Regions from separate parts of the Enterobacter adelaidei genome, predicted to be linked through region 4. Evidence: predicted binding sites of a transcription regulator. Region 4 holds the regulator's gene; each other region holds the start of a gene.
What was found. The regulator CRP, encoded in region 4, controls carbon source genes, mostly activating them, when cyclic AMP is high. The targets are predictions, from matches to a motif close to ATGTGANNNNNNTCACAT.
Positions count from the first base shown of each region.

Region 1 (3,143 bases), 2.0 Mb from region 4:
TAAGACCTATCATTGATGTCTTGCCAGGCGGCGCTTCGCTTGCACGGGCCTACGGGTTTTGTAGGTCGGGTAAGGCGAAGCCGCCACCCGGCAAGAAGGCTCACCCGTGCTGACCCTGTTCCTCCAGCGCCACCGGCCATTTACGGAAAATGAGCACCGACCAGACAAGCGCCACCAGTGCCGGAATAGCGCCCAGATAGCCAATCGCCGACATCGACACATGCAGGCTAATTTGATTTCCCACCAGCGCGCCCGCGCCAATGCCCAGATTAAAAATCCCCGAGAAGAGTGACATGGCGACGTCCGTCGCATCGGGTGCCAGGGCCAGGACTTTCACCTGCATGCCCAGACCAATAATCATGATCGCCACCCCCCAGAACAGGCTGAGGATCGCCAGATGGTTTTCACTTCCCGCCGCGGGCATCAGTAACAGCAGGCAGGCCAGCAGCAGGCCAATGGCACTACTCACCAGAGTGGAGGCATGCTGGTTACCCAGCTTACCAAACAGAATGCTGCCAATAATGCCCGCTCCACCGAGGATTAACAGTAATACCGTGGCAAAGTTGGCGCTAAAGCCCGCCACAACCTGTACAAACGGCTCAATGTAGCTATACGCCGTGTAATGCGCCGTCACCACAATGACGGTAAGCAGGTAGATACTCAGTAACGCCGGGCGACGCATCAGCAGCGGCAGGCTTTTCAGCGAGCCAGAATGTTCGCTTGGCAGCGTCGGCAGCAGTTTGATCAGGCAAACCAGCGTGATCAGTGCCCCCATGCCGATGGCGAAGAAGGTGGTACGCCAGCCGAAATATTGCCCTACGATGCGGCCAATAGGCAGACCCAATACCATCGCCAGCGCCGTACCGGTGGCAATCAGGCTCAGCGCCTGGGCACGCTTGCCGGCCGGTGCCAGCCGTATAGCCAGAGACGCGGTTATTGACCAGAACACCGCGTGGGCAAAGGCAATACCGACGCGGCTAATGACCAGCACGGTAAAGCTCCACGCCATAAACGACAAAACGTGACTGGCAATAAACAACGCAAACAGACCGATTAACAGCTTACGCCGCTCCATCTGGCTGGTCATGAGCATAAACGGCAGGGACATCAGCGCCACCACCCAGGCGTAGATGGTCAACATAATGCCCACCTGCGCCGTTTCCATCTGGAAACTTTCCGCGATATCAGACAACAGCCCAACCGGAACAAATTCTGTGGTGTTAAAAATAAATGCGGCAATAGCCAGCGTGACCACCCGTAGCCACGCAACTCTGCGGGAAACTGTGTTCGTTGTCATAGGGATGTCGGAGATTCGTTGCTGAAAAGAAGAGATGTCGATCTTAAAACGTTAAATGGTGAAAACTCAATCATTATGTGATGCAGATCTCAATATTTACCTTATGAAAGCGGTAGCCGGGAACGTCGTTTTCATTGAATATAAAAGAACAACATAATAAAAACAGGCGGTAAGACAATGCAGGAGATTGATTTTTATCTGGTTGATGCCTTCAGGGACAAAACCTTTGGCGGCAATCCGGCAGCGGTTTGCCCGTTGAAGACATGGTTACCCGATGAGACCTTGCTGAGAATGGCGCAAGAGCATAATCAGTCGGAGACGGCTTTTTTCGTCTGCAGTAAAGGGGGGATTGAGCTACGCTGGTTTACCACCCTTACGGAAGTGAATCTCTGCGGTCACGCCACGCTGGCGGCGGCGTATGTCCTGTTTACCGAACTGGATTATCCCGACTCGCGGATCCACTTTGATACCGCATCTGGCCGCCTGACGGTAAGCCGTGAAGGTGACTGGATGACACTGGATTTCCCGGCATGCCCAACTCATGAAGAGACGCCCCCGCCGGAGATGCTCTCGGCCCTGGGGATCAGCCACTACGCTGAAGCCCGTAAAGGCCGGGCCTGGCTCATCGTGCTGGACGATCGCCAGCAGGTCGAAGCGCTCGCGCCAGACATCTCCGCGATGACGCCAGGCGAACATAAAGTGACGGTAACGGCACGGGGAGACGGTGAATATGATTTTGTCAGCCGCTTCTTCTCGCCGGGGGTGTCCGTCCCGGAAGATCCGGTTACCGGCTCTGCACATACGATGCTCATTCCTTACTGGAGTGAAAAACTGCGTAAAACGACGATGCTTGCTCGTCAGGTTTCCGCACGCGGCGGGGATGTCCGCTGCGAGTTGAAAGACTCACGCGTGCTGATGAGCGGCCAGGCCGCACTTTATTTAAAAGGCACAGTTTTTCTGCGCTGAATACCCATAACAAGAGAGGAAGAGACAATGCAGGAAATTGAATTTTATCTGGTGGATGCCTTTAGTGACAAAACGTTTGGCGGCAATGCGGCAGCAGTGTGTCCTCTGGAAGAGTGGTTGCCGGACGAGACGCTGCTCAAAATGGCGCAGCAGCATAACCAGTCTGAGACAGCTTTTTTTGTACGAACCGACGACGGGTTTGAGCTGCGCTGGTTTACCACGCTGGATGAAATTAACCTGTGCGGCCATGCCACGCTGGCGGCATCACACGTTATTTTCGAATACCTTGATTACCCTCATACCGAAATCACCTTCACCACGCGCTTTGTCGGTGAACTGACGGTAAAACGCAGCGGCGACTGGCTGACCCTGAATTTCCCTGCGTGGTCAACGGAGGGGGTCGATAACCCACCTGCGGTACTGTTTAGCGCGCTGGGCATCACAGAGGCGAAAGAGGTGCGCGTTGGTCGAGATTACATGGTGGTGCTGGAGAGCCAGGAGGCGGTGGAAGCACTAACGCCGGACATCGCGGCGATGCTCCCGCTGGATAAAATGGTTTGCGTGACGGCGCCGGGTGATGAGTACGATTTCGTCAGTCGCTTCTTCTGCCCGGGTGAAGGGGTGCCGGAAGATCCGGTCACAGGATCCGCCCACAGCATGCTGATCCCATACTGGAGCGAGAGGTTGGGTAAAACCTCACTGAATGCCCGCCAGGTGTCGTATCGCGGCGGGGATCTGCGCTGCGAACTGAAGGGCGACCGGGTGTTAATTGGCGGCCAGGCGACCTTGTATCTGAAAGGGCGTATCTATTTACGCTAAGAGTGGATCGCTATAAGTTAATACTATGAAGCACCATGGCAGGGCTGCGCTATGTTGAAGT
Region 1 covers NZ_CP154353.1:2,251,935-2,255,077, forward strand. Annotated here, with positions in the region: gene AAHF05_RS10960 (MarC family NAAT transporter) at 1-16, shown strand, start outside; gene AAHF05_RS10965 (sugar transporter) at 101-1,297, opposite strand; gene AAHF05_RS10970 (PhzF family phenazine biosynthesis protein) at 1,475-2,263, shown strand; gene AAHF05_RS10975 (PhzF family phenazine biosynthesis protein) at 2,291-3,082, shown strand.
Region 1: the regulator CRP is predicted to act here: its motif matches at 1,373-1,390, upstream of AAHF05_RS10965 (sugar transporter).

Region 2 (3,143 bases), 520 kb from region 4:
GGCTGCCTTTCAGGTAGCGCTGATAATCTTTATACAGACGATCGCGTTCCGCAGACACCCGCGTGGTATTGGCGACCGCTTCCGACAGTTGTGCCTTAAGGTTGTCGATATTGTGCGTCGCAGTGACCAGGTCAGCCTGGAGTCTGTCTACACGCGCCTGGTAGCGACCTGGATCAAGTTTAAATAACACTTCACCTTTTTTAATGAGCTGATTATTTTTATCAGTCACTTCACTGACCACCCCGGTGACCTGCGGCGTAATCGGAATAGAAATAACCGCCTTTTGAGCCGTAAAGGTATACGGGTGGTTATAGTTCATTAACAGGATAAGTCCGGCAACAATAAATATCCCGCCTAATGTCGCGGTGGCGAGCGTCCACTGGTTAACGGGAATACGGAATATTTTAAAAATGGCCCAGGCAAATGCCACATAGGTCAGAATAATCAACAGATCCATGATTAGCGCTCCAGCGTGTTCTTATCAGCAGTGGGTTGTGCCGCTGCCAGCTTTTGTTCAAGCTCCGCCACGCGTTTGGTCAGTGCATCCATGCCCGGTACCTCATCAGGCTTCGAGATGTGGTTCTGCATCCCCCAGCCGCGATCTTCACGGTAAAGCGTGGCCCAGATCCACAGGAACGGCCATATAGCATGGAGCGTAAACAGGCTAATCCATCCTGCCGTATGAATCGCATCGGCATGGGGATGGTTACGTTTTTTGGCCATATTATACGGGATGTCATGAATGGCTATGACGCCGTAAAAAAGGACCAGGAATACAAAAATCAATACGCCCAGCGCAAAATAGTTGAGAAACATATTCTCCTCACTTAAACAACGTCAACTCATTAAATTAATAAAACGGTACGCAACCTAATTAATTTTTTATAGGAACAGTAATCACTTGCTATTTCAGCAGCCGGGGAGTATGGATTTTTATAATATCTCCATGCAAGTTTATAAACGTGTCAAAATATAACCTGAATAATAATAGACTTAACCTTACAATATGAGCGTAATCCACGTTTACACTTTTCGCCATACCACATCTGAAAAGTGGTTTTTTAGCTTTCTGTGTCGCCCCATGCCATCCTGACGCTAAATCGCAAGACAGAATTTGTTAAGGATCACAGCCGGAGAATTCTGCATAAAAATATTTTGTGAAATAAGTCACAATACAGAGACAAATCCGCCAGGATCAAATGTGACAAAAATCACAAAAAAGGGTCGTTTCTGCTCTATTTTTCGTCATCGTATTTTTTTTGCCCACTTACTTTGTGATTCAGATCACCACATTGATATCCACACCCCCTACATTTACGTGACACGAATCACACAAATTTTCGTCATCTGGACAGTTGAACGATTCAGTGCCAGATTTCACAGCATGAACAGGGCCCGGCTACCTCTGCCGCCTCACATTAACAATAAACCTCGGGCCGCAAGCCTAAGCGTAAACAGAAGAAGGGGTGTTTTATGTCATCCGATTTCAAGATCAAAGTACAAAGCTTTGGTCGTTTCCTCAGCAACATGGTGATGCCAAATATCGGCGCGTTTATCGCGTGGGGTATCATCACCGCATTATTCATTCCGACAGGGTGGTTGCCTAACGAAACGCTGGCGAAACTTGTTGGCCCAATGATTACTTATCTGCTGCCGCTGCTCATCGGTTTCACCGGTGGTCGTCTGGTGGGCGGTGACCGTGGCGGTGTAGTGGGTGCAATCACAACCATGGGTGTGATTGTCGGTGCGGATATGCCAATGTTCCTGGGCGCAATGATTGCGGGTCCTCTGGGCGGTTGGGCAATCAAACACTTTGATTCCTGGGTAGACGGTAAGATTCGCTCTGGCTTCGAAATGCTGGTGAACAACTTCTCCGCAGGCATCATTGGTATGATCCTGGCGATTCTGGCGTTCCTCGGCATTGGCCCTGCGGTTGAAGTGCTGTCCAAAATTCTGGCAGCAGGCGTTAACTTCATGGTTGCGCACGACATGCTGCCGCTGGCGTCTATCTTTGTTGAACCGGCGAAAATCCTGTTCCTTAACAACGCCATCAACCACGGTATCTTCTCACCGCTGGGTATTCAGCAGTCTCATGAGCTTGGCAAATCCATCTTCTTCCTGATTGAAGCGAACCCGGGCCCGGGTATGGGTGTTCTGCTGGCGTACATGTTCTTTGGTCGCGGTAGCGCGAAGCAGTCTGCGGGCGGTGCGGCTATCATTCACTTCCTGGGTGGTATCCACGAAATTTACTTCCCGTACGTGCTGATGAATCCGCGTCTGATCCTGGCCGTTATCCTCGGCGGTATGACCGGTGTGTTCACACTGAGCGTGCTGGGCGGTGGTCTGGTTTCTCCGGCGTCTCCGGGTTCTATCCTGGCGGTACTGGCGATGACGCCAAAAGGGGCTTACTTCGCAAACATCGCGGCTATCTGTGCAGCAATGGCGGTCTCCTTCGTGGTCTCTTCTATCCTGCTGAAAACCAGCAAATTGAAAGAAGATGATGATATCGAAGCGGCTACCCGTCGTATGCACGACATGAAAGCGGAATCCAAAGGTGCTACACCGCTGGCGGCTGGTGATGTCTCTAACGACCTGAGCCACGTGCGTAAAATCATCGTTGCCTGTGACGCCGGTATGGGTTCCAGCGCAATGGGTGCAGGTGTGCTGCGTAAGAAAGTGCAGGATGCGGGTCTGACTAACATCTCTGTGACCAACAGCGCCATCAACAGTCTGCCACCGGATGTGGACCTGGTTATCACGCACCGCGATCTGACCGAACGCGCCATGCGTCAGGTTCCGCAGGCACAGCATATTTCGCTGACCAACTTCCTCGACAGCGGCCTGTACACCAGCCTGACCGAGCGTCTGGTTGCCGCGCAGCGTCACGAAGACAACGAAGTGAAAGTGCGCTCCAGCCTGCAGGACAGTTTCGACGAGAGCAACGCCCACCTGTTCAAACTGGGTGCGGAGAACATCTTCCTCGGTCGTACTGCTGCTACCAAAGAAGAGGCGATTCGCTTTGCCGGTGAGCAACTGGTGAAAGGTGGCTACGTTCAACCTGAATACGTTGATGCGATGCTGGAACGTGAAAAACTGACGCCAACCTACCTGGGTGAATCCATCGCGGTTCCGCACGGTACGGT
Region 2 covers NZ_CP154353.1:134,855-137,997, reverse strand. Annotated here, with positions in the region: gene AAHF05_RS00735 (HlyD family secretion protein) at 1-457, opposite strand, end outside; gene AAHF05_RS00730 (DUF3302 domain-containing protein) at 460-816, opposite strand; gene AAHF05_RS00725 (PTS mannitol transporter subunit IICBA) at 1,474-3,143, shown strand, end outside.
Region 2: the regulator CRP is predicted to act here: its motif matches at 1,200-1,217, upstream of AAHF05_RS00725 (PTS mannitol transporter subunit IICBA).

Region 3 (3,143 bases), 860 kb from region 4:
AGCCACTACGGTATCAAAGTGTTCGGCAACAGCCACGGCATGTTGCAGGGCTACTGCTCAACCCGTCATTCACTCTCCAGCTGCGTCATCGCCGAAGAGAACGGTGATATGGAGCGTGACTACGCCTACACCATTGGCCGTGCGCTCGGTGATTTGCAGTCTCCGGAGTGGGTGGGTAAAGAGTGTGCCGAACGCACGCTGTCACGCCTGTCACCGCGCAAACTCTCCACCATGAAAGCCCCGGTGATTTTTGCCAATGAAGTGGCGACCGGCCTGTTTGGTCACCTGGTCGGGGCCATTGCCGGTGGCTCTGTGTACCGTAAATCAACCTTCCTGCTCGACTCACTGGGCAAGCAGATCCTGCCGGAATGGCTGACCATCGAAGAACACCCGCATCTGCTGAAAGGACTGGCCTCCACACCGTTCGACAGCGAAGGCGTGCGCACGGAACGTCGCGACATCGTCAAAGACGGCGTGCTGACCCAGTGGCTGTTGACCAACTACTCCGCGCGCAAGCTGGGGCTGAAAAGCACCGGTCACGCGGGTGGTATCCATAACTGGCGTATCGCCGGACAGGGCCTCAACTTTGCGCAAATGCTCAAAGAGATGGGCACCGGTCTGGTGGTGACCGAACTGATGGGCCAGGGCGTAAGTGGTATTACCGGGGATTACTCTCGCGGTGCGGCGGGCTTCTGGGTGGAAAACGGCGAAATCCAGTATCCGGTAAGCGAAATTACCATCGCCGGAAACCTGAAAGATATGTGGCGCAATATTGTTACGGTCGGTAACGATATTGAAACACGTAGCAATATACAGTGTGGTTCTGTACTTCTGCCGGAAATGAAAATCGCCGGCCAGTAATACCCGTAAAGGCGTTTTAATAATAAAAAAGGAAGTGAGCAATGCGTAAACATCTGTTAGCGATCGTCGCGGCTTCAACGCTGGTTATTGGCTCTTCTGCGTTTGCTGCCGATCTTGAAGAAGACATGGGCACCCTCGGTCAAAACCTGAAGGTGGTGCAGAAAACCGACAATGCGGCGGAAATGAAAGACGCACTGACCAAAATGCGTGAAGCGGCGCTGGACGCCCAGAAAGCGACACCGCCGAAGCTGGAAAGCAAAGCGGCAGACAGCGCGGAAATGAAAGATTACCGCCACGGTTTTGATATCCTGGTCGGCCAGATTGACGGTGCGCTGAAGCTGGCAAACGAAGGTAAAGTGAAAGAGGCGAAGGCGGCGGCCGAGCAGTTCGTGACCACCCGCAATACCTACCACCAAAAATACCGCTAACAGAGACTGCATCTGACACAACAGCAAGGCGAGGGCGAAATGCCCTCGCTTTTTTTATGCGTCGTAATAAGTAAACCCTATCGCTGTCACATTTCTGCGACTCCCTTGCCAGATGTTTTCGTTTTCTTCCCTACCGTTTTGCCAATGGATTGCGTGATATTCATCACGTAAATCCAGCGAATTGTCATTATTCACCGCATTTATGTGGCACAGATCACTGCTGCGGCTCGCCTTTCCACTTCGAAGTGGAAAACAACTCGCTACAAACATTTCCCACCCAACGTTAGTTTTATTCCAGAGCCATTAACGGGGTAAGACGAGTGATTAACGGAGCGGTAATGAACGACGTTGGGGATCAGGCGAAGCAAACAGAGCAGCTCGCTAACACCATGCTGCAGCAGGTTTATGACCTGCTGGCCCGGCACAACATCATCCCCAACGCAGTACAGGAACAGATGCTGACCTCCCACGTTCGCGCAATGGCGCACCGGTCGGTGACCGGCGAGCCGCTGCCGGAGGTTGAAGCGGAGCTGTTTGACGAAATTTCACCGGATTCAATGCGGCTCGCCCGTGAAGTGGTCGCGCAGTTTGGCAATCTTCCTGATGAAGAAGCCTGGCTGCTCTCCGTTCACTTTGAAGTCGCAAAAGACAACCTTTAAGGAGCAATACATGGAACAGATTACAGTCGTGATTGGCGATCGCCTGGGTAAAGGTCAGAAAGTGGCTGCAGGTGTGGAAAAAGCCGGTGGACGCGCGGTTGTCGTACCGGGTATGGCGGCAGACATGAAGCTGGGCGACGTCATGAAAGCGGAAAACGCCACCTTCGGCATCTCCTTCTGCGGCAGCGGCGGCGCGGGTGCCATCACTGCACAAACCAAATATGGCTACAAGGCCAAATACGGTATGCGTTCAGTGGAAGAGGGCGTGACCGCTATCAACGAAGGCTGCAACGTGCTGGGCTTTGGCTTTATGGATAAAGAAGAGCTGGGCGAGCGTCTGGTACAGGCGTGGCAGAAGAAATACGGCGCATAAGCATGAAAGAACAATTCACGACCACGGTGAGAGTGAAGGGGAAAGGCGACGCCAAAGCGCGCGCCTTTGCCGATGCGCTCAACCACGTTCAGGCCGCGGTGATGAAAGCGTCACCGCATATCTTACTGCGTATTGAGCCACAGGATGTGCAGGTCGTTCAGGCGCAAGAAGCGGTGCGTAAAGAAGCGTTTCTGTTCTTCTTTTTGCGCCGGGAAAGACGGACCTACAGCGTGGAGCTGGATGTGACCGTCAACGTGACCGCCATCAATCTCGATCGGGTGGATTTCGTCACGCAACGCTGATTATTCATAAAAGGGCAGACTGATGTTCTTAATTATATTAATAAAATCGCTCATCATTGGCGGCCTGGTAGGCGTCGGTGTCGGAGCCGGGGCTGCACGCATGTTTCATGCGCCTACCACACAGGGTATGGGCGCGTTTCGTACGTTGGGAGAACTGAACTCCTGCGAAGGGGATCCGGCTTCTCACTTCTCCTTTGGGTTAGGCTTCTTCTTTAACGCCTGGGCCTCTTCCGTGGCCGCAGGTGCCTTCACACAGGACGTAGACCACCGCATCATCCCGAACTGGGGTGCTGCTGCACTGATGATCAAAAACCGCAACGTCGGCGAAACGCTGCATGATCCCCGCAAAATGGCGATTGCCTGCGGCATCATCGGCATGATTGTCGTCACCTTCCTTAACTTGACTGCCTCGTCTGTTCCGGCTGCGCTGCAGGTCACCGCCGTGAAGGTACTGGTACCGGCGGCAAACCTGCTGGTGAATACCGTGATGCCGGTGATCTTCTGGCTGGCGGCCATCGAC
Region 3 covers NZ_CP154353.1:478,480-481,622, forward strand. Annotated here, with positions in the region: gene pmbA (metalloprotease PmbA) at 1-861, shown strand, start outside; gene cybC (cytochrome b562) at 903-1,289, shown strand; gene AAHF05_RS02340 (glycine dehydrogenase) at 1,610-1,948, shown strand; gene AAHF05_RS02345 (SFCGS family glycine-rich protein) at 1,959-2,321, shown strand; gene AAHF05_RS02350 (DUF4312 family protein) at 2,324-2,623, shown strand; gene AAHF05_RS02355 (DUF4311 domain-containing protein) at 2,646-3,143, shown strand, end outside.
Region 3: the regulator CRP is predicted to act here: its motif matches at 1,492-1,509, upstream of AAHF05_RS02340 (glycine dehydrogenase).

Region 4 (3,143 bases):
AGGATGATGCAGGCTCACGGAGATATGTTCTTGCAGATCCAGCCCCACCTGGAAGATACGCAGCAGCCGTTTGTATTCGTGATTCTTGTTGGCGGCGAGCATGTGTAGTTGCTGATAACACTGGCTTATCAGATCCACCACCTTTTGCTGGCGCGTCAGCAGCGGCGGTAACGATTTTTCCGGATCGGTATGCTGGGTGAGCAGGGTGTATTTGGCCTCGCAGTAATCCGCAAGTTGCACATAGAGCAGGCTCAATGATTCACGCAGGGGCTGTTCCCGCCACAGCCAGAACCAGTTAAACAGCCCATACCACAGCGTACCCAGGGCGTAGATCAGTAGCGGCTCCCACACCGGCATGTTACCCGCGAGGCTCAGCGTGAAGATGGCCGCTATCAGTGAGGCGGGAAGCAGGCGCGCATGAAGGGAACTGATTTCGGCGGTGACGCCGAGCGTCATCGCCAGCACGGTCAGGATTAACGGCAGCGGAATATCGCGGGCGAGTAAGAGCTGCACGGCGAGGCTACAGCCAGCAAACAGCGAGCCGCCAATAATCAGACGTTTAAAAAAGCGCTTATGCGGTGTGTCCAGGCCAGCAATGTTGCAGCAGGCGGGCACGAGAGAAAACAGCAGACCTTGCTGAAGATGTCCGAGGATCAGGCCGATGGCTACAGGAAGACACAACACCAGCGTTTGTCGCAGTGCATAGTTAACTTCCGGGTGATAAATCAGCCTACGCCACATGGGGAAGAGAGACAAAAACGGCGTGACACCTTGCGATGGCACGCCGTTTGAGTGGAATTAACGCGTTCCGTAGACCACGATGGTTTTACCGTGGGCGGAGATCAGGTTCTGATCTTCCAGCATTTTCAGAATACGGCCCACTGTTTCACGGGAGCAGCCGACGATCTGGCCGATCTCCTGACGGGTAATTTTAATCTGCATGCCGTCAGGGTGGGTCATCGCATCAGGTTGTTTTGCCAGGTTAAGCAGAGTCTGCGCGATACGACCGGTAACGTCCAGGAAGGCGAGGTTACCCACTTTCTCAGATGTAACCTGCAGACGGCGAGCCATCTGGGAAGAAAGACGCATCAGGATATCAGGGTTAACCTGAATCAACTGACGGAATTTCTTGTAAGAAATTTCAGCCACTTCACATGCTGTCTTTGCACGAACCCAGGCACTACGTTCCTGGCCTTCTTCAAACAGGCCCAGTTCACCGATGAAATCGCCCTGGTTCAGATAAGAAAGGATCATCTCTTTCCCTTCTTCATCTTTGATCAGCACTGCCACCGAGCCTTTTACGATGTAATACAACGTTTCCGCTTTTTCACCCTGGTGAATCAGCGTGCTCTTCGATGGGTACTTATGAATGTGGCAATGAGACAAGAACCATTCGAGAGTCGGGTCTGTTTGCGGTTTGCCAAGCACCATGCGCTGTTATCCTCTGTTATAAGCTGTCACCAGAGTCATCAGATGCATCCGGACTCTGGGGTTGCAATCGAATTCTTACCCATACCCTGGGAAGTCGGCTATCGTAACGTTTCGCAGCCAGTAAAGTTTGATGTCCTCTGCATACATGTGTAACGTCAATGTATTACTGTAGCATCCTGAGTGTTTTAGCATAGCTTTCGCCGCGTGTCTCCTGGTGTCTCGCTTCAGCATGATGCAGGTCGCCTTCCATTGCGAGAAATGTAACGCACGCGTAATCTGTCACCAAAAATGCAACGTTGGAGTTAATGAATATGCAAGCGCGCGTGAAATGGGTTGAAGGTTTAACGTTCCTGGGCGAGTCCGCTTCAGGGCACCAGGTTTTGATGGATGGTAACTCCGGCGATAAAGCACCAAGCCCGATGGAGATGGTATTGATGGCTGCCGGTGGATGCAGCGCGATTGATGTGGTCTCGATTCTGCAAAAAGGCCGTCATGATGTAACGGATTGCGAAGTTAAACTCACGTCGGAACGCCGTGAAGAGGCACCACGCCTGTTCACCCATATTAACCTGCACTTTGTAGTCACCGGTAAAGAACTGAAAGACGCGGCCGTTTCACGCGCGGTGGACCTGTCTGCGGAGAAATACTGCTCTGTGGCGTTAATGCTGGAGAAAGCAGTAAAAATCACACATTCGTATGAAGTGATCGAGGCGTGATTGATGGGGCATCGTGCGTGTTGATGCCCTCACCCTAACCCTCTCCCACCGGGAGAGGGAATATGATCACGCGATCTGCTTCCCTTCCATCAACCGCTGTACCAGCGGCGTCATGATGAGCTCCATCGCCAGCCCCATTTTTCCGCCCGGCACCACTAATGTATTCATGTGCGAAATAAACGAGCCCTGCAGCATGGCCAGCAGCCAGGGGTAATCAATGCCTTCGAGGTTGCGGAAATGGATCACCACAAAGCTCTCATCCAGCGACGGGATGCTTTTGGCCGCGAATGGGTTGGAGGTGTCGACTGTCGGTACTCGCTGGAAGTTAATATGGGTACGGGAGAATTGTGGCGTCAGGAAGTTGATGTAATCCTCCATGGAGCGCACCACGGAGTCCATGACCGCTTCTCGTGAATGGCCGCGCTCGCTCATGTCACGCGTCAGCTTCTGGATCCACTCCAGGTTAACGATCGGTACCACGCCAACCAGCAGATCCACATGGCGCGCCACGTCGTGATGGGGAGTTACCACGCCGCCATGCAGCCCTTCATAAAACAGCACGTCAGTGGGTTCCGGCAGGGGTTGCCAGGGGGTAAAGGTACCCGGCACCTGGTTCCATGGCACGGCTTCATCGTAAGTATGCAGATACTTGCGGGATTGCCCTGTGCCGCTCTTGCCATATTCGACGAAGGTTTGCTCCAGCAGGCCGAAGTCATTGGCTTCCGGGCCAAAGTAGCTGATGTGTTTACCCAGATCGCGCGCTTTACGGATGGCCATGTCCATCTCCGGGCGCGTATAGCGGTGAAAGCTGTCGCCTTCGACCTCCGCCGCACGGAGATTCAGCTGGGCGAAAATCTTGCGAAATGCGAGGCTGGTGGTGGTGGTTCCCGCACCACTCGACCCCGTAACGGCAATAACCGGATGTCTGGCAGACATAGCAACTCCCTGACTGGAAAGGTTTAAAGATCAGCCGTGAAACGCGTTGCGGGGCATGAT
Region 4 covers NZ_CP154353.1:4,248,669-4,251,811, reverse strand. Annotated here, with positions in the region: gene AAHF05_RS20760 (YccS/YhfK family putative transporter) at 1-741, opposite strand, end outside; gene crp (cAMP-activated global transcriptional regulator CRP) at 799-1,431, opposite strand; gene AAHF05_RS20750 (OsmC family protein) at 1,743-2,147, shown strand; gene AAHF05_RS20745 (phosphoribulokinase) at 2,214-3,083, opposite strand; gene AAHF05_RS20740 (YheU family protein) at 3,114-3,143, opposite strand, start outside.